3 regions of the Carnobacterium sp. FSL W8-0810 genome follow, and region 3 is predicted to be linked to each of the others. Evidence: a T-box and tRNA genes for the amino acid it is inferred to sense, from the RefSeq annotation. Region 3 holds a T-box; the other regions hold tRNA genes.
What was found. The T-box of region 3 lies ahead of argS (arginine--tRNA ligase). A T-box ahead of a tRNA ligase gene usually reads a tRNA of that ligase, here a tRNA-Arg.
Positions count from the first base shown of each region.

Region 1: it encodes a tRNA-Arg, which carries the amino acid that the T-box ahead of argS (arginine--tRNA ligase) is inferred to sense. The anticodon was not compared.
Region 2: it encodes a tRNA-Arg, which carries the amino acid that the T-box ahead of argS (arginine--tRNA ligase) is inferred to sense. The anticodon was not compared.

Region 1 covers NZ_JBBOWO010000001.1:222,463-228,501, reverse strand. Annotated here, with positions in the region: gene rapZ (RNase adapter RapZ) at 1-455, shown strand, start outside; gene NST49_RS01175 (gluconeogenesis factor YvcK family protein) at 452-1,468, shown strand; gene whiA (DNA-binding protein WhiA) at 1,501-2,457, shown strand; tRNA gene NST49_RS01165 (tRNA-Arg) at 2,604-2,675, shown strand; gene NST49_RS01160 (tRNA dihydrouridine synthase) at 3,070-4,050, shown strand; gene clpP (ATP-dependent Clp endopeptidase proteolytic subunit ClpP) at 4,600-5,193, shown strand; gene NST49_RS01150 (DsbA family protein) at 5,419-5,946, shown strand.
Region 2 covers NZ_JBBOWO010000001.1:1,475,521-1,481,559, reverse strand. Annotated here, with positions in the region: gene NST49_RS07185 (aminopeptidase) at 1-420, shown strand, start outside; gene NST49_RS07180 (hypothetical protein) at 872-1,759, opposite strand; gene NST49_RS07175 (TetR/AcrR family transcriptional regulator) at 2,097-2,720, shown strand; tRNA gene NST49_RS07170 (tRNA-Arg) at 2,809-2,882, shown strand; gene NST49_RS07165 (hypothetical protein) at 2,967-4,226, opposite strand; gene NST49_RS07160 (hypothetical protein) at 4,245-5,078, opposite strand; gene NST49_RS07155 (ABC transporter ATP-binding protein) at 5,075-5,764, opposite strand; gene NST49_RS07150 (GntR family transcriptional regulator) at 5,757-6,039, opposite strand, start outside.
Region 3 covers NZ_JBBOWO010000001.1:1,690,250-1,696,288, reverse strand. Annotated here, with positions in the region: gene zwf (glucose-6-phosphate dehydrogenase) at 1-830, shown strand, start outside; gene NST49_RS08200 (aldo/keto reductase) at 885-1,745, opposite strand; gene NST49_RS08195 (phosphoglucomutase) at 1,809-3,341, opposite strand; gene argR (arginine repressor) at 3,368-3,823, opposite strand; T-box leader at 3,995-4,233, shown strand; gene argS (arginine--tRNA ligase) at 4,335-6,029, shown strand.

The DNA of each region.
Region 1 (6,039 bases), 1.5 Mb from region 3:
TGACACCGCGACAATTAAGAGAAAAAATCAATAGTAATTTTAAAACGGTGGATACAGAATTGTTTAGAATTGAAATGGTATCATTCGGATTCAAATACGGTTTGCCAATTGATGCAGATGTCGTGATGGATGTTCGTTTTTTACCTAATCCTCATTACATTGATACTTTAAGACCGTTAACAGGACAGGATAAACCAGTTTATGATTATGTAATGAAACAACCAGAAACAGAAATATTTTATCGCAAATTTACAGATTTATTGGAATATATTTTACCAGGATATAAAAAAGAAGGTAAAAACAATGTGACTATCGCTATTGGTTGTACCGGCGGAAAGCATCGATCCGTAGCTTTAGTAGAACGTATTGCACAAAAAATCGAAATAGATGGGTATCCTGTCCACATTACGCATCGTGATAAAGGGAAGGTTAAAGAATCGGTGAATCGTTCATGATACAAGAAAGAAAAAAGAATAACCCTAAAATAGTGGTTATTGGTGGAGGTACGGGATTACCAGTAATTCTAAATGGACTAAAATCAAAAAATGCCGACGTAACAGCTATCGTAACTGTTGCTGATGATGGAGGAAGCAGTGGAACGTTAAGAAATTATGCTAACATTGTTCCTCCTGGAGATATTCGTAACGTATTAGTATCACTTTCGAATATTCCCTCTGCCCAAAAAGATATTTTTCAATATCGATTTGATACAAATGACCACTTTTTAGCTGGTCATTCAATAGGAAACCTGATCATTGCGGCCATGTCTGAAATGAGAAGCAGTATATTTGAAGCGATTCAATTGTTATCTAAAATGATGATGGTAGATGGACACGTATACCCAGCAGCAGAAGAGGCATTGATTTTGCATGCTATCTTTGAGGATGGTACTAAGATTTCTGGAGAATCAAAAATTGCTAAAGAAAGAAAAAAAATAGAGCGAGTCTATGTAACACCCACAGAAGATGATCATAAAGCTAAAGCTTCTAGAAAAGTATTGGCTGCTATTCATGATGCTGATATGGTCGTGTTGGGACCTGGAAGTTTATTTACTAGTATCTTGCCTAATTTGATGATCGATGATTTAGGACAAGCCGTTAAGGAAACAGAAGCAAAAGTAGTCTATATTTGTAATATTATGACTCAACTTGGCGAAACAGAGAACTTTACGGATGCAGATCATGTATGTGTATTGCATCAACATTTAGACAAAAAATTCATTGATACTGTACTGGTCAATATTGGGGAAGTTCCAGAAAATTACATGGATACAGAACGGTACAATGAATACTTAGTGCAAGTAGCGCATGACTTCAAAGGATTGGCTCAAGAAGTGCCCTCTGTTATCTCAGATGATTTTCTTGAATTAAGAGATCAAGGAGTTTTTCATAATGGAACAAAAGTGGTAGATGAACTGTTTAAGCTGGCTTTTGATAATAGACGCGTGGAAAAACGAAACAGTTTTTAATTATTAAGATAAAAAGAAAGGAGGACTCCTATATGTCTTATGCTTCGGAAGTGAAAAAAGAATTAACTCAATTAGAAGTGCATAGAGAACATGCTAAAGCTGAACTGGCTGCTTTGATTCGGATGAATGGAACAGTTAGTTTGGTCGAAAAAAAGTTTATTTTAAATGTACAAACTGAAAATGCAGCTATTGCACGTAGAATTTATGTGTTATTAAAAGATCATTTTGATGTTGAAAGTGAATTGCTTGTTCGTCGAAAAATGAAATTAAAGAAAAATAATGTTTATATTGTACGATTAAAGCATGGTACTAAAGAAGTGCTGTCAGATTTGTCTATTATGGACGGGATGTCATTGCATAGTCATGTTTCAAATGAAATAATGGAAAATACGCAAAAAGTTAAATCTTATTTGCGTGGAGCTTTTTTAGCAGGAGGTTCAGTTAATAACCCAGAAACGAGTCGTTACCACCTTGAGATTCATTCAAGTTATGAGGAACATAATGATGATATTTGTCAAATGATGAATCAATTCGATATGAATGCTCGTACGTTGGAAAGACGAAATGGGTATATCACTTATTTGAAAGAAGCAGAAAAAATTGCAGACTTTTTGGCTTTGATTGGAGCAACGAGTGGGATGCTCAAGTTTGAAGATGTTCGAATCATCAGAGATATGAGGAATTCAGTTAATCGTTTAGTCAACTGTGAGAATGCTAATTTAAATAAAACGATTGATGCTGCCAGTAAGCAAATTGAAAGTATCAAGTATATCGACGAAATGATTGGATTGGATAAAATCCCTACGAAACTAAGAGAAATTGCTCTTGTTCGTTTAGAATATCCAGAAGTAACATTAAAAGAATTAGGTGAAATGATTCCTAGTGGGACAATCAGCAAATCAGGAATCAATCATCGTTTACGTAAGTTAAATGAGATGGCAGATAAACTAAGAAGTACAGAAATAACAAGAGCAACAGTAATCACTTAAATATAAACTTATTAAATTGTAGGAATAAGTTTTTCAGTCTAGAACTTATTCTTGTTTTTTCATTATAACTGGGCTACACTGTAATAGTTGATGTTTTTGACTTTAGCAAGTATAAAGCTGAACGATTAACAAGTTATTAGTGTAGAGTCCCCTTAGTGTAATGGATATCACGTAAGATTCCGATTCTTAAAATGGGGGTTCGATTCCCTCAGGGGGCATGTAAGGATGCCAAGTAAAGTTATTACCTCACCCGTTTAATAGGAGAGTTGCATAATAACGAATAGAATAAGACAGCACTAGCTAGATCAAAAACTTTATTAGATCTGTGTTGTAATGCTGGAATGAAGAGCATAGACCCGATTTTCGTAAAAATGCTTACGACTTTCGGATCTTTTTTTATGTTGGTTCGTTCTACTGCCTGTTATTTCGAAAGATAAGATATGACAATAAAAGGTATAGTAACAAGATGATCTGAATTGGACTTATCCTACAAATGAATGTATAATTCCAAATGTTGAAAAATCGTTATTGAAATGTTAGATAGTTTGTGTATTTTACTTTGGGATGAAAGCATGATTTAATATCCCGTTATGGAAGGATCGATTATTAAAAATGAAAGAAAATTTTTGGCAAGATTTACCGCGTCCGTTTTTTATATTGGCACCAATGGAAGATGTGACGGATGTTGTTTTTCGTCATGTAGTGAGTGAAGCAGGCAAGCCGGATGTGTTTTTTACAGAATTTACGAATACCGTAAGTTACTGTCATCCAGAAGGACGGGATAGCGTACGGGGGCGTTTGACGTTTACAGAAGATGAACAACCAATGGTCGCTCATATATGGGGAGACGAGCCAGAGTACTTCCGTCAAATGAGTATTGGTATGGCAGAAGAAGGCTTTAAGGGTATTGATATCAATATGGGATGCCCAGTACCGAATGTAGCAGGAAAAGGAAAAGGCAGTGGACTAATCCGCCGTTTTCAAGTTGCTGCAGATTTAATTCAAGCAGCAAAAGCTGGAGGGTTACCAGTAAGTGTCAAGACCCGTCTTGGATATGCAAATATCGATGAATGGCGTGATTGGTTGACACATGTTTTTGAACAAGATATTGCCAATCTTTCTATCCATTTGCGCACAAGAAAAGAAATGAGTAAAGGCAATGCTCACTGGGAAATGATTTCAGAAGTCAAAAAATTGCGTGATGAGATTGCTCCACAAACACTTTTAACCATTAATGGAGACATTCCGGACCGTGAAACAGGGTTGAAACTTGTTGAGGAATACGGTGTAGATGGCATTATGATTGGGCGAGGTGTATTTCATAACCCTTATGCCTTTGAAAAAGAGCCGAAAGAACATAGCAGCAAAGAATTATTGGAGCTTTTCAGATTGCATTTAGATCTTTTTGATCAGTATACTGTTGATGAACCACGTTCATTTAAACCTCTTCGTCGCTTTTTCAAAATATATGTTCGCGGCATTCGCGGAGCGAGTGATTTAAGAGTACAGTTAATGGAAACCGAAACAACAAATGGAGCACGGGCATTACTAGATGAATTTGAAGAAAAGAATCGAGATATTTTAGGAGAATAGAAGAGAGACAGCCTTTGTTTAAAGATGAAAGATTGAGCAGTTGAAGAATAGAGAGAGAATTCCTACGCATTTGATTTAGAAGTTCTTTTTAAATCTACTCTGTTTTGTTTTTCTCTTATCATCAGACCAATCATACTATGGATAAAGGTTTGTACTTTTCATTTAAAAGCTTTAAAATTTTCGAATTATTTTTTTATGTTATAATTATTTTGTTGACCTATTAGTCAAATTCTATAATAAATAAACCGTTAAAAACAAATTGATTATCGCATAAAGGTAGCATAATTGATTTGTTTTTTAATCGTATGAAACCTATTTTAGTAGAATAAATGCAAGCGTAAGAATTTAATTGAGAGTCATCTAATTGTGTCAGTGTCTTCAAGGATAACTTTTGTGTTAAGAGTAGTAATTTAATTATTTTTCCAAAAAAATAACAAGCAAAAAAAATTGACCTTTATTGACCAAAAGAGTAAAATACAATTAGTAACTTGTTGAGTAAGTCTTTTAGTTACACAATAAAGGAATGTACATTTAAGGAGGAAGCAAATTATGAACTTAGTCCCTACAGTAATCGAGCAGTCATCCAGAGGTGAACGTGCTTATGATATTTATTCTCGTCTTTTAAAAGACCGCATTATTATGTTAAGTGGTCCAGTTGACGATGATCTTGCAAATGCTGTAATCGCTCAACTGCTATTTTTAGATGCACAAGATTCTGAAAAAGATATTTATATTTACATCAATTCTCCAGGTGGAAGCGTAACTGCCGGATTAGCAATTTTTGATACAATGAACTTTATTAAAGCTGATGTACAAACGATTGCAATGGGAATGGCTGCATCAATGGGAAGTTTCTTATTAACAGCCGGTACAAAAGGAAAACGTTACGCATTACCAAATGCTGAAATCATGATTCACCAACCATCAGGCGGATCACAAGGACAAGCTACAGAAATCGAAATTGCTGCTCGTCACATTTTAAAAACGCGTGAACGTTTAAACAAAATTTTATCTGAACGTACTGGTCAACCTATTGAAGTTATTCAACGTGATACAGACCGTGACAACTATATGTCTGCAGAAGATGCAAAAGCATATGGTTTGATTGATGAAATTATGGAAAACAGTTCATCATTAAGTTAAATAAAATAAACAATTCATGTATTTAAAACAAAGAGGTTGGGGCAAAAGTCCTAACCTCTTTGTTGTTTTCAAATGATTGTTCTAAAACGTGTAAAAAAAGACCCGGCCTTAAACGATTGTGGTTCCATTCCCATTTCCGATGTAACGAAAATAAGACAAATCCATTTAATTGATTGTTGCTTATCTGTATAATGAAGTTAATAAGCAATCGAAGGAGGATGTTTTGTGGATATTAGTACTATTAAAGCAGACAAAGTAAATACAACAGATGGAATAAAAATTGGAAATGAAGATGCACCTATTAAAATTATTGAATTTATTAACTTAAAATGCCCTTATTGTAAAATGTGGTATGAAGATTCAAAAGACCTACTAACAGAATACGTAGAAGGTGGAAAAGTCCAACGCATCATTAAACATTTTGATAAAGAGAAACCAAGTTTAAAAAAAGGTAATATTGTTCATCAGTATTTAGATTATTCAAATCCAACAAAAGCTCTTGAAGAAATAGATTATTTTTTTGCACATCAAGACGAGTGGGGCAGCTTAGAAGAGTTGTCTGAGATTGAAACTTATGTTGAAGAGAAAAGGCAATTGGAGAAACAAACAAATGAGTTAGAGGCTCAAGAAATTATCAAAGAAGCTAATAATGCAAATGTTGTGTTTGTTCCTACGGTTTTTATTGAAGAACAAATTTTTGATGAACATATTACACAACACGAACTAAAAGAAATGATTGATTCACGTCTTTAGGAATCTGAGTGAAAAGCATAAAATTAACTATGAAAAAGACTTATCTTATTCACAATTAGTTATGAAGAATTTAATGAAAAACTTAGAAACTTA
Region 2 (6,039 bases), 210 kb from region 3:
AGCTATGCTGGAAATACGATCTTAAATATGGAATTTACGTTTAAAGACGGAAAAGTTGTAAATGTAACTGCTGAACAAGGCGAAGCTGTTTTGAAAAACTTAGTCGCAACAGATGAAGGCTCTGCACGTTTAGGTGAAGTTGCTTTAGTTCCAGATCCTTCTCCTATTTCTCAATCAGGTATCGTATTCTATAACACTTTATTCGACGAAAATGCATCAAATCACTTAGCTTTAGGTTCTGCGTATGCCTTTAGCTTAATTGGCGGAACAGAAATGACTGAAGAAGAATTAAAAGCAGCTGGATTAAATCGTTCAACTGTCCATGTCGACTTCATGATTGGTTCTGACAAAATGGATGTAGATGGAATTCGTAAAGATGGTACTAAAGTTCCTGTTTTCCGTAATGGTGATTGGGCTTAATATCATAGTTTAGTGTGAATTAACTTTTAGTCATGCCAACTATGATGAGTATTTAGACAAAGTAAAAAAAATTAAACTCACTCAGCCATATTCTTTTGATTATGGTTGAGTGAGCTTTTTTCTTACTTGGTTTTTTGTCTAAAATGATGGGTTCACTTCATTTTAGATCTCACTCTTTCGTGAAGACCCAGTTCATGGAAAAGTGACAAGACTTTCAAGTCCCAGTCATTCGTAGAGACCCAGTTCATGAAAGACTGGTATAGTTTTTAAATGTCACTCTTTCGTGTAGAGTCCATTCACGAAAGAGTGACAACAATTTTGTCGCCAATGCTGCTTTTATTCCTTTAAAAATATTTATCAGGACTATATTTAAGAATACATTTCAAATGAACAGAAAAATAGAGGCGATAAGACAACATAGTCTCACCTCCTCTATTTTATTATGTATTTTTTAATCTTTTTTTATTAAACGAACGATTTTTCCACGGACTCGTTTTTCTTCTTTTAACACTTGTGTGATTCTAAAAGATACTTTATCGCCTTCTCTTACTGCTAGATGAGAAGGAATTGAGCACAACGCATCTAAATTTGGTGCAATTCTTACAAATATCCCCCATTTTTTTACACTTCTAACCGTTCCTAATACCACTTGGTTTGGTTCCAGTTCGGTTAATGAAACAGATACTCCGTTTTTGTATCTTACAAGAGGTTCGACTCTTAAATTTTTATTTTCAGTAATTCGATTGAATCGCACATCGATGGCATCCCCTATTTCTAAAACATCACCGATTGTGGTGTGGTCTTCAGCAAAGTCTTTATTCAACATTTGAACAGAGATATCTCCAATCACACAATACGCACCATAACGCAAAATCTTAGTCACTTTCGCTTGAAATTGTTTTCCATCTTTAAGCTCATGATAGAGTTTGTCGAATTCTTTCTCTTTTATCTTTTTAGCAGAACCCATCACCATCCCATTTGCTTCATTGGCTTCGATTAGTTGGAATTGAATCGTTTCACCCACGTAACGCATCAAAGGAAGATTATGTGGCGTACAACCTAACTCTTCACGAGTAATGACAACCGGAATGCCACTTACTTCTACTTTAACCACATCACTAGCCAATTCTTCATCATATTGGGAAGCTAATACGATACCAGTCAATGCAACTTCTTGTTGGATCATGTTAAAGATCGCAGCATACTCTATTTGCTCATTAAGCTTTTTATCCTTCTCTAAAAAAACGGTTTCACTTTTTTCCAGAACTGCTACATCCGTTGAAGTCGTTTCCTTGTCTTGGACCCCGATCCATTTTTTAACTAGACTCTTTATACCCATACGTTCCTTTCAACCCCTTAAAAATATTAACCGCTTTATTTATTCCACCTAATTATAGCACATGTTTTTTTATTTCTATGTACTTTTTTGCAATTTTTTCTCTCTTGGTTCATTTATAACCATTTCAGTTCAATTTCGGATAAAATACGCCTCTTCAACAGACTTTTTTTGAACAAATAGTGACATATCACCTAATTGTCACCAATTGTTCACTTATTATTTCAACCCCTTTTCGCTTTTAGCTTTTCATTTACTGTATACTATTTGTAAATACAAGTTGCCGGATTTTTTCACTATCTATCCATTGATTTTGGGCTTAATTGCAGGAGGAACCATTATGTCAGAAAAAGAAGTAGTCGATATACGCATTATGCGAAGTAAAAAGGCTATATCTGAAGCGTTTATTGAATTGTTAAAAGAAAATGATTTTAAAACGATCACAATTACCGAAATCGTCAATAAAGCTGGAGTCAATAGAGGTACTTTTTATAAACACTATGCCTATAAAGAAGATATTCTAAAAGAATTACAAGACCAGTTCTTAGATTACTTAGCGGTTGTATTACAAGATAACTACCGACAAATCGACTACTCTCAGTTACAAACCGTTCCTTTATCTGATGCTCTGTTTGCCGTTATTTATGAGCATCGCCAGTTTTTCCATTTAGCCATTCATTCAGTTGGCTTCTTAAATTTCCAAATGCATTTCTCTGCTCTTTTAAAAGATTTTTTAATTAACAACTTTTTGTCGACTACACCGTACTCTCCAAAGTATCAAGATCTTCTTGGTGCCTATGTTGCGAATGGGATATATGGTTATCTAGTTGAATGGGATGCAACATCCTATGTTTCAACGCCTGCTGAAATGGCACAACAATTGACTGATATCTTCGTGTTGGATCGTAATGTTTTTAAATTACCCGTATCTGGCCGTATACCTAAAGATGAACTTTTTGATTAAGGATTGTGGTCCACAACAAACCATTTACTTTTTTATTCCTCCTAGACATTTATTTTAAATTATGAGAAAATAGAACCTGTGTTAAAAAGGTCCTATAGCTCAGGTGGATAGAGCAAACGTTTCCTAAACGTTAGGTCGGGAGTTCAAATCTCTCTAGGATCATTTTATTAGTACAATCAAATATAAAAAGAATGGCCTCTTTTCCAAAGTTGAACTTGGAAAAGAGGCCATTCTTTTTAGTGTCTATTATTCTTGAAAATTCACTTCATAAAGGTACAGTTCCGAATTTGTAGCGGATTGTTTTTTGGTTTCTATTAAAGATCCTTCAAAAACGGCTTTACCTGATTCAAGGTCAAAAGCCATAATGTGCTGATCTTTTCCTTTTATTTTATCATTGTTCACGAAGAAAGCTGCCCCGTTATAAACAGACAATGTTACTTCTTCTTTTAAAGCCGTTTTTTGAGCTTCAGATAATTCGGCTGTTTCCATTTCTCTTAATTCTTTTTGCTCTAAAGAGTAAGTATAGATCGTTATGGTTTCTTTATTTTTTTTGTAAAAGTAAAGGATATCCTTTTCTATTGAAAAAGCACTACTTAATGCTTGGTTTCCTACTTCATCTGACAGGTCAATCAAAAACTGTTCGCCAGTTTCTATATTTACACCAATCAATTCGTAAGTAGTTTCATAGATCTCTTGATCTTCATACAGTTCTGTTTCTGATTGTTCATCACCGATTTCTACACGGTACACCAAAAATTTTGATGTCTGAACCGTGTTCATTCCGCTCAATAATTCAACATATTGAATTTGTTTACCGTCTAGATTTACTAGGTCCAGTTGCAGACTTTCATCTTTTTCAATTTTTTCGTTCGGCAGACTGATAGAATAAAAGTGGTGTTCATCCTGCTCGTTTTCGTTGTTTAAAGAATACCCGTTTGTGACAATAATCAATTGGTTATTCGCTACTTCTATATCTTCTATATACATATAAGAATAGTTTGTGCCTTTAGGAAGGTCTACTGAAAATGATGATTCTTTATTTGTTTTCTTGTTTAGCACTTCGATTTTAAACTCTTCATCTTCTGTGACAGAAGAATAATTATTGGTGGTCAATTCTGCATAAGCTAATAGTGTGTCATCTTCAAAAAAGTTTGCTAAATTCGGTTCCTTACCGCGCATAAATCTTCGGTAATCCTCTTGCAATTGATTTATTTTTTCATAGTCACTTTCACTGGTCTGTGATTGAAAACTATTCGTACTCTCTGAATAATAGGTGGTCCCTTTTGATGTGATTTTTAGGTCATCCCCGATTCCCATTCCTAACATCACATTCTCTGAGTAATAACCCTTTAAGACCATATTTTCACTCAATGTTTCATCCCCGCTATTCGCTATGATCTTGAATTCGGGTCTCTCATCCGCACTGAACATAGGTTGAATATAATAGACTCCAATGGATAATAAAATGACTATTGCAATAATGATTAATTTTACATAACGTTTCATAGTTTTTTTCGCCTCCTTTTATACGGTTACTTTTTTATTCAATAAGTAGCGGCTCGTCCAACAGCTTATTGCTATGACAAGTATTCCTAAAATAAATTCTAGGAACATGATTTCATTTGGATAAAGCTTATTAAAATTAAATAAGTCTCTAGCCATAACGGGTGCTAAAAAGATAAAGAATAAACCAATACCATAGCCAATACCGATTGCTGCTCCTTTAAATCGAAAGCTTCTTTCGAATAAAATAGCGGTAAATAGTAAAAAGAGTAAAATAAATCCAATACCATAGTAAGTCAGAAAGTCCAAAAATGTTTTTGGCATAAGAACGGAAAGGTAAAAGGATAATTGGCTTATTTTTTGGATCGATAAATCAATTCTAAACTCATCTGAGATCAATGCCTTTAATAGCTGACTTTCCGCTACCAATAAAATCAATTGAACGGAAACCAATCCAAAAATCATTAAAGCAATTGTTGTTAATTTAGACCAAAAAATAGCCATTCGTGATGTTGGAAGAGTCAATAAGCGATAGATAAAAGAATTCTTACCCATCCACTCAACATACCAAATATAGAAACTATAAAATAAAATCGCTGAGATACAAATAAGAATCGGTACTAAAAACAAACCATTATTTACTACCCAAAACATGCTCATTCCACCCGTTTCGCTTAAAAAAGCTTCTTTGGGAATTTTATTTAGATAGACTTCTTGATTCACCATGCTCAAATATTGTCTCGACTCCACAAAAACAGCAATGATCTGCGATACAATAGTCAACCCGATTAAGACGGAATAAAGTTTAATACAACGGTTAAATTCAAAGTTTACCAATTTTAAATAATTTTTCATGGTTGGAACACCTCTCTCATTACATCCACAACGGACTTACCTTCTTCTTCACGGACTTGCTCTGCATTAAATTCTCTCAATACTTGTCCTTCATTGATCAAGACCACTTTATCAATCAAATGTTCAATATCATTGATTTCATGTGTCGTGATAATCACTCCGCGGTCTTCAATCAAATGACTACTAAAGACATTTGCTATTTGTTCTCTGCTAAAGATATCAATTCCTGAAAAAGGCTCATCCATTAATAAGTAGTCAACATCCAAAGCTAAGCCCAACATCAAGTTAACTTTAGCTGTGTTTCCTTTAGATAGTGAAGAGATTTTATCTTCTTTGGTTAATTTGAAAAAGCCTAATAGTTCATCAGCTCGTTCTTGGTTCCATGACTGATAAAAATCTTGCATGAATTGCATAGCTTGTTCGATTCTGAATCCTGGCAACATTGTCATTGTATCAGGGATAAATGTGATTTTTTCATAACTTTTCTTATTTATTTTCTCTCCATCGATCAAAATCTCGCCGCTATTCATCGGTGTCAGATTCATGATTCCGTTCAAAATCGTCGTTTTCCCAACACCATTAATTCCTATAATGCAGGTGATTTCCCCTTTATTAGCAGTAAACGAGATCCCTTTCAACACTTTTTTTCGGCCAAATTTTTTCGTTATCCCTCTTACTTCAATCATTTTTCTCCTCCTTTTCTTCAAGTACACTATCTTCATATTTTTCTTTTAGCAATCCAATAACTTTATCAAGCGACAGTTGAATTGGACGAATAGCAGATATAAAAGAAGAAACAGCTTCTTCCAATAATTCATTTTGGACCTTTTCTAATATACATGGGTCTTCTGTAATTTTGCTTGGCAAATTGCTTTCTGTATAAATCAACTTTTGTTCCTCCATTTCTTTATATGCCCGTTGAGCTGTATTTGGATTAATAGTTAATTGACTTGCTAGTTCT
Region 3 (6,039 bases):
AACGTGGCGGTTACTATGATAAAAGTGGTGCTTTAAGAGATATGGTCCAAAACCATATTTTACAAATTGTTTCGCTTTTAGCGATGGAACCCCCAGCACGATTAAAAGATAAAGATATTCGAAATGAAAAAATTAAGGCGTTGCGAGCTGTTCGTCTTTACAAACCTGAAGAAGTAAAAGATTATTTTGTACGTGCTCAATACGGTATAGGATCAACTGAATCTGGTCTATTAAATAATTATCGTAATGAAATGAATGTTGCTGAAGATTCTCAAACGGAAACGTTTGTTGCAGGTAAAGTCTTAATTGATACATTCCGTTGGAAAGGCGTTCCATTTTATATCCGTACTGGAAAACGGATGGGTGAAAAAGGAACTCAAATTAATGTTGTCTTTAAAAATGTACCTCTAAACTTATTTAGTGAAGATGTTGAAGAAGAATTACCACCAAATGTATTGAGTATTTTCATCCAACCTACTGAAGGTTTCTCATTACAGTTAAATACCAAAAAAGCTGGAATTGGATTAGAAACTGATACATTTAATCTTAAACACAAGCATTCAGCTGAAACTGTTGCAAACAGTCCAGAAGCTTATGAAAAATTGATTTTTGACTGTTTAAACGGCGATGCAACAAACTTTACGCATTGGGATGAAGTAGCTTCTTCTTGGAAATTCGTTGATGTTATTCGTCAAGCATGGGATCAAGATCAATCAGAACTTCCTAGCTATCAAAGTGGTTCTATGGGTCCCACAGAAAGCGATGACTTGTTAGCAAAAGATGGCTTTAATTGGCATTGGAATCCAGCACTGCCAAATGATGAAATTTAGTTCGTTAAGAAAACAAAAAAAAGTAGAAAAGCACAATGTGCTTTTCTACTTTTTTTATTCAGGTTTAATAGATGTTTTTTGTAATCTTTCTTGATCATCAGGATCGCTGCCATATCTTGTTCCAGTTTCTAATGAATCAATTTGTTTCATCTCTTCTTCTGTTAAAGAAAAGTTGAATACATCACTATTTTCTAAAATACGGTTATCATGAATTGATTTTGGAATAACTACTTCTCCACGTTCTAAATGCCAGCGGATAATGATTTGTGCTGGAGTTTTGAAGTATTTTTGGCCAATTTCCATCAAGATTGGGTGGTTCAATAATTCAGATTTCCCTTGACCTAATGGTCCCCAAGCTTCATGAATGATACCATTTTCTTTCATGTATTCATGCAATTCATTTTGTGGGAATTCAGGATGTGTTTCAATTTGGTTGATCATTGGTTGCATCAATCCTTGGTTTTTAAGTTCTTCAAGGTGATGAATTTGGAAGTTAGAAACCCCAATTGCTTTGATTTTTCCTTCTTCATATAATTCTACAATTGCTTTCCAAGTTTCAACAAATTTTGGAGCAGCCCAATGAATTAAGTATAAATCTAAGTAGTCTGTGTTTAAACGATCCAAACTTTCTTGAAATGCAACTTTTGTTTGGTCATATCCTTGGTCATAATTCCATACTTTAGAGGTAATGAAAACTTCTTCTCTCTTGATTCCTGCTTCTTTCAAACCGCGAGCTAAGTATTCTTCATTGCCATAGATGGTAGCTGTATCAAAATGACGGTAACCTACTTCAACTGCATATTTCACAGCATTTACCAATTCATCTTCATCTTTCATTAAAAATAAACCTAGTCCTAATTTAGGAATTTTCACTCCATTATATAATTCAATGCTTTCTACTAACGGTTCACCCATTTTAATACACTTCCTTCGCTATCTTTTTTTACATTACTTAGTTTAAACCATTTCTCTTGTTTTTTACAAGCGAGACGAATCTAAGACAGATTGATCATAGAAAAAAGTTTTTAGCTTTTCTCTCACTAATTTTATAGAACCCTCTTGATCGCTTTCAAGATTTAGAACAAGTAAAGGCTCATGCAAACTCATACGCAACAACATCCAACCAATACCATACTGTCCCGAAGTATTAACTCGGACCCCTTCCAAATTAGCGGGTTCAACAGTTAAGTCTGTTGCTGTTTCTATATAAGCTTGAAAATTCTCCATGACTCTTTGTCCAGTTGCTTGTACATCCTGAGATAAGATCTTAAATCGTACTTCATCCGTTTCAACAGGCTGCTTTAGAGAAGTGATCAAATCAGAAAAGTTCTTTCCTTCTTTTTTAAGACCAGCATCTGCCATTAGTATTTTTGCAACTAAATAAGCTCCGTCATCTAAAAAGTAATTTTCTGACAAAGCAGCGTGTCCGCTGGTCTCAATTGCTAAACTGGTAGGTGTTCCCTCTTTGTTTAATTGAATACCACGATTGATTACATTCCGATAGCCGGTGATGTATCGATCCTGTTTGCCACCTAAAGAAGTGATAAACGTTTTGAGGTGTTCTGATGTTGCCGAACTTGTCACAATTGTCGTACCCGGGTTTTCTTTAATCAAAATTGCTGAGATCACTGCGATCAAATTATTTCGATTCAACGTATCCCCGTTACTGTCAACTAATGCTGATCGATCTACATCGGTATCAAAAATAACACCCATGTCTGCATGATGTCTAATTACGGCATCTTGAATGCTTCTCATCGCCTCTTTGTTATCCGGATTGGGAATATGATTTGGAAAATGACCATCTGGATTTAAATATTGGCTTCCGCTGATATCTGCTCCTAATGGGACCAAAACTTTTTCAGCAAAAAACCCTCCTGCGCCATTCCCAGCGTCTACCACAATATGACGACCGGTCAACGGTTGGTCATATTGTTTTGCATCATTGATTCCAAGTCGAATCTTGTTTACCAAATCTTTTGCATATTCATTCAAAAGAGAAGCTTTCGTAACGTTCCCTTCTTTATTCTTCCATGTGATATTTTCCTCATCTGCTTGTTGCAAAATAAAGTCAATATCTTCGTGTTCTGCTCCGCCATCTTTTGTAAAAAATTTTAATCCATTGTACTCAAAAGGCAGATGACTAGCTGTGATCATAACAGCACCGTCACACTTGTAGGCTTCATATTGAGTAGACATAAACATAGCTGGAGTAGTAGACAACCCGACATCTATCACGTCGATTCCTGCCTTCGTCAAACCTTTTATAAAAATAGATTTGATGCGATCCGCTGAAAGCCGGCTATCGTGACCAACAGAAACTTTTGCAGGAGCGTGTTCATCTTCTACTACTATTTTTTTTACTTCTTTCAACCATACCGCAAACCCATAAGCAATTTTTTCAACACGTTCATCGGTCAACGTTACTTCGTGCTCTGGTGTTTCCAAAGCTATTCCACGAATATCTGATCCATTTTGCAAGGATGCTAAATCAAACTCAGGCACATACATACCTCCTATACAGTATTATGCTATTTTTATAATTCAATCCATTTGTTTAAGTAATCATTCATTTTTTTTGCATCTTCTTCATCTTTTGAAATAATTAGACAAGTATCATTTCCGCCTACAGTACCAACCATTTCTGGAAAATCAATGGCATCCAACAATGCAGCCACAACGTGAGCATTACCAGGTATTGTCATCAATACATTCGTAAACTGCACTTGGGTCAACCGAATCACAACGTCTCCTAATGTTGATTGTAATTTTTCTTCATTAGACATACGATTATTTTGGAATATCGTGTACTTAACATTCCCATTTGATGAAGTAGTTTTCACTAAATGCATCTCTTTGATATCTCTTGAAATGGTTGCTTGAGTCGCCTCAACCCCTTCTTCTTTGAGATAATGCAATAGTTCCTCTTGAGTAGCAATATCATGATTTGTAATAATTTGTTTGATTGCTAATTGTCGATTAGATTTTTTCATACTGCAAGGCCTCCTTCTAATTAAACGATTCTTCTTTTTTAGTATAACAAATAATTGATGTATACGCTTATATTTTGCGATATTTTTACTAAAATATGAATAAAAATTCTATTTTCTAAAAACAATGGCATTCTTGTGAGCAATTTGCTATAATAAATAAAGTTCAATTATATAGACTCTATGACGAAGAGAGTACTGATAGAAAACATTTTTAGCGAGTTGGAACGGTGTAAGCCAACAATGGATGCTTTCAGGAACCGCACTTCGGAGAGATTTAAGCTATGATCCTCGTTCATGCAATTTTAGTGAATACTAGCTTATTCGGTTTTGTTTGCCGTTATCTAAAAACAAGTGGTTTCGTCATTTGACAAACAACAAGAGTGGTACCGCGGGAAAACCTCGTCTCTTTTTTGATTAGCATAGAATCAAAAATAGGCGTTTTTTTTATGCCTAAAATACTTAAATATAAAATTTTCGAGCGCAATCAGACGCTCACATAGGAGGAAAAAGAATGGATTACAAATTAACAGTTGCTCAAGCTTTAAACGAGCAAATCGGTGAAGCTTTGTCGATAGAACAAATCGTCAACTTATTAGAAAAACCAAAATCAGTTGAACACGGAGATATCGCTTTTCCTGCATTCGCTCTAGCAAAGGCCTATCGTAAAGCCCCTCAACAAATTGCTGCTGAATTAGGAGAATCGGTTACCTCTCCTATCGTTGAAAAAATTGAAGTTGTTGGACCTTACCTTAATTTCTTTTTAAATAAACAAGGAGTTAGTGCTGCCGTCTTAAAAGAAGTTTTAGAACAAGGCGCTCACTACGGAGACTCTATGATCGGTGAAAATAAAAATGTTCCTATCGATATGTCTTCTCCAAATATCGCAAAACCAATTTCTATGGGTCATTTGCGTTCAACTGTAATCGGAAATGCTTTAGCGAACATCTTAACTAAAGTTGGATTTAACCCAATCAAAATTAATCATCTTGGCGACTGGGGTACTCAATTTGGTAAATTAATCGTCGGTTACAAACTTTGGGGCAGCGAAGAAGCTGTAAAAGAAAACCCTATTGGTGAATTATTGCGTTTATATGTTCAATTCCATGAAGAAGCAGAAGAAAAACCAGAGTTAGATGATGCTGCTCGTGAGTGGTTCAAAAAATTAGAAGATGGCGACGAAGAAGCCTTAGGTTTATGGAAATGGTTCCGTGATGAATCTCTAAAAGAATTTAACCATGTTTATGAACGTTTAGACATTACATTTGATTCATTTAATGGCGAAGCTTTCTATAACGATAAAATGCAAGAAGTTGTAGACTTACTTGAAGAAAAAAATGTGTTAACAGTTAATGATGGAGCTACGATTGTTGATTTAGAAAAATACAATTTAAATTCGGCTTTGATCAAAAAATCTGATGGTGCAACATTGTACATTACTCGTGATTTAGCTGCTGCTATCTATCGTAAACGTACGTATGATTTTGCTTTATCTTTATACGCTGTTGGAAATGAACAAAGCAATCACTTTAAACAATTAAAAGCTGTTTTAAAAGAGATGGGTTATAACTGGGCAGATGATATGTACCATATTCCATTTGGCTTAATTACTCAAGGCGGTAAAAAATTATCTACTCGTAAAGGAAAAATCGTTTTACTTGAAGAAGTTTTAGATGATGCTGTAGCCTCTGCTCTTGAACAAATCGAAGAAAAAAATACGGATCTACCAAATAAAGAAGTCGTTGCAGATCAAGTGGGTATCGGCGCTGTTATCTTCCATGACTTAAAAAATGATCGTTTAAACAACTTTGACTTTACTATTGAAGAAGTTGTTCGTTTCGAAGGTGAAACAGGTCCATACGTACAATACACAAGAGCTCGTGCAATGAGTATTCTTAGAAAATCTGGTATAGCCGGTATCGATACGACTGTGAACTACCATTTGGATGATGCTTACAGCTGGGAAATTGTTAAATTATTGCAAAGCTATCCAACAGATGTCTTGCGTGCTTATGAAAAATTTGAGCCATCGGTTATTGCTAAACATGCAATCCACTTAGCTCAAGCTTTCAATAAATACTATGCAAATAGTAAAGTACTTGCTGATGATGCACAAAGACCTGCACGTTTAGCTCTTGTCCAAGCTGTTGCAACAATCTTAAAAGAAGACTTAAGATTATTAGGTGTAAAAGCTCCAGATCAAATGTAATCCTTTCTCT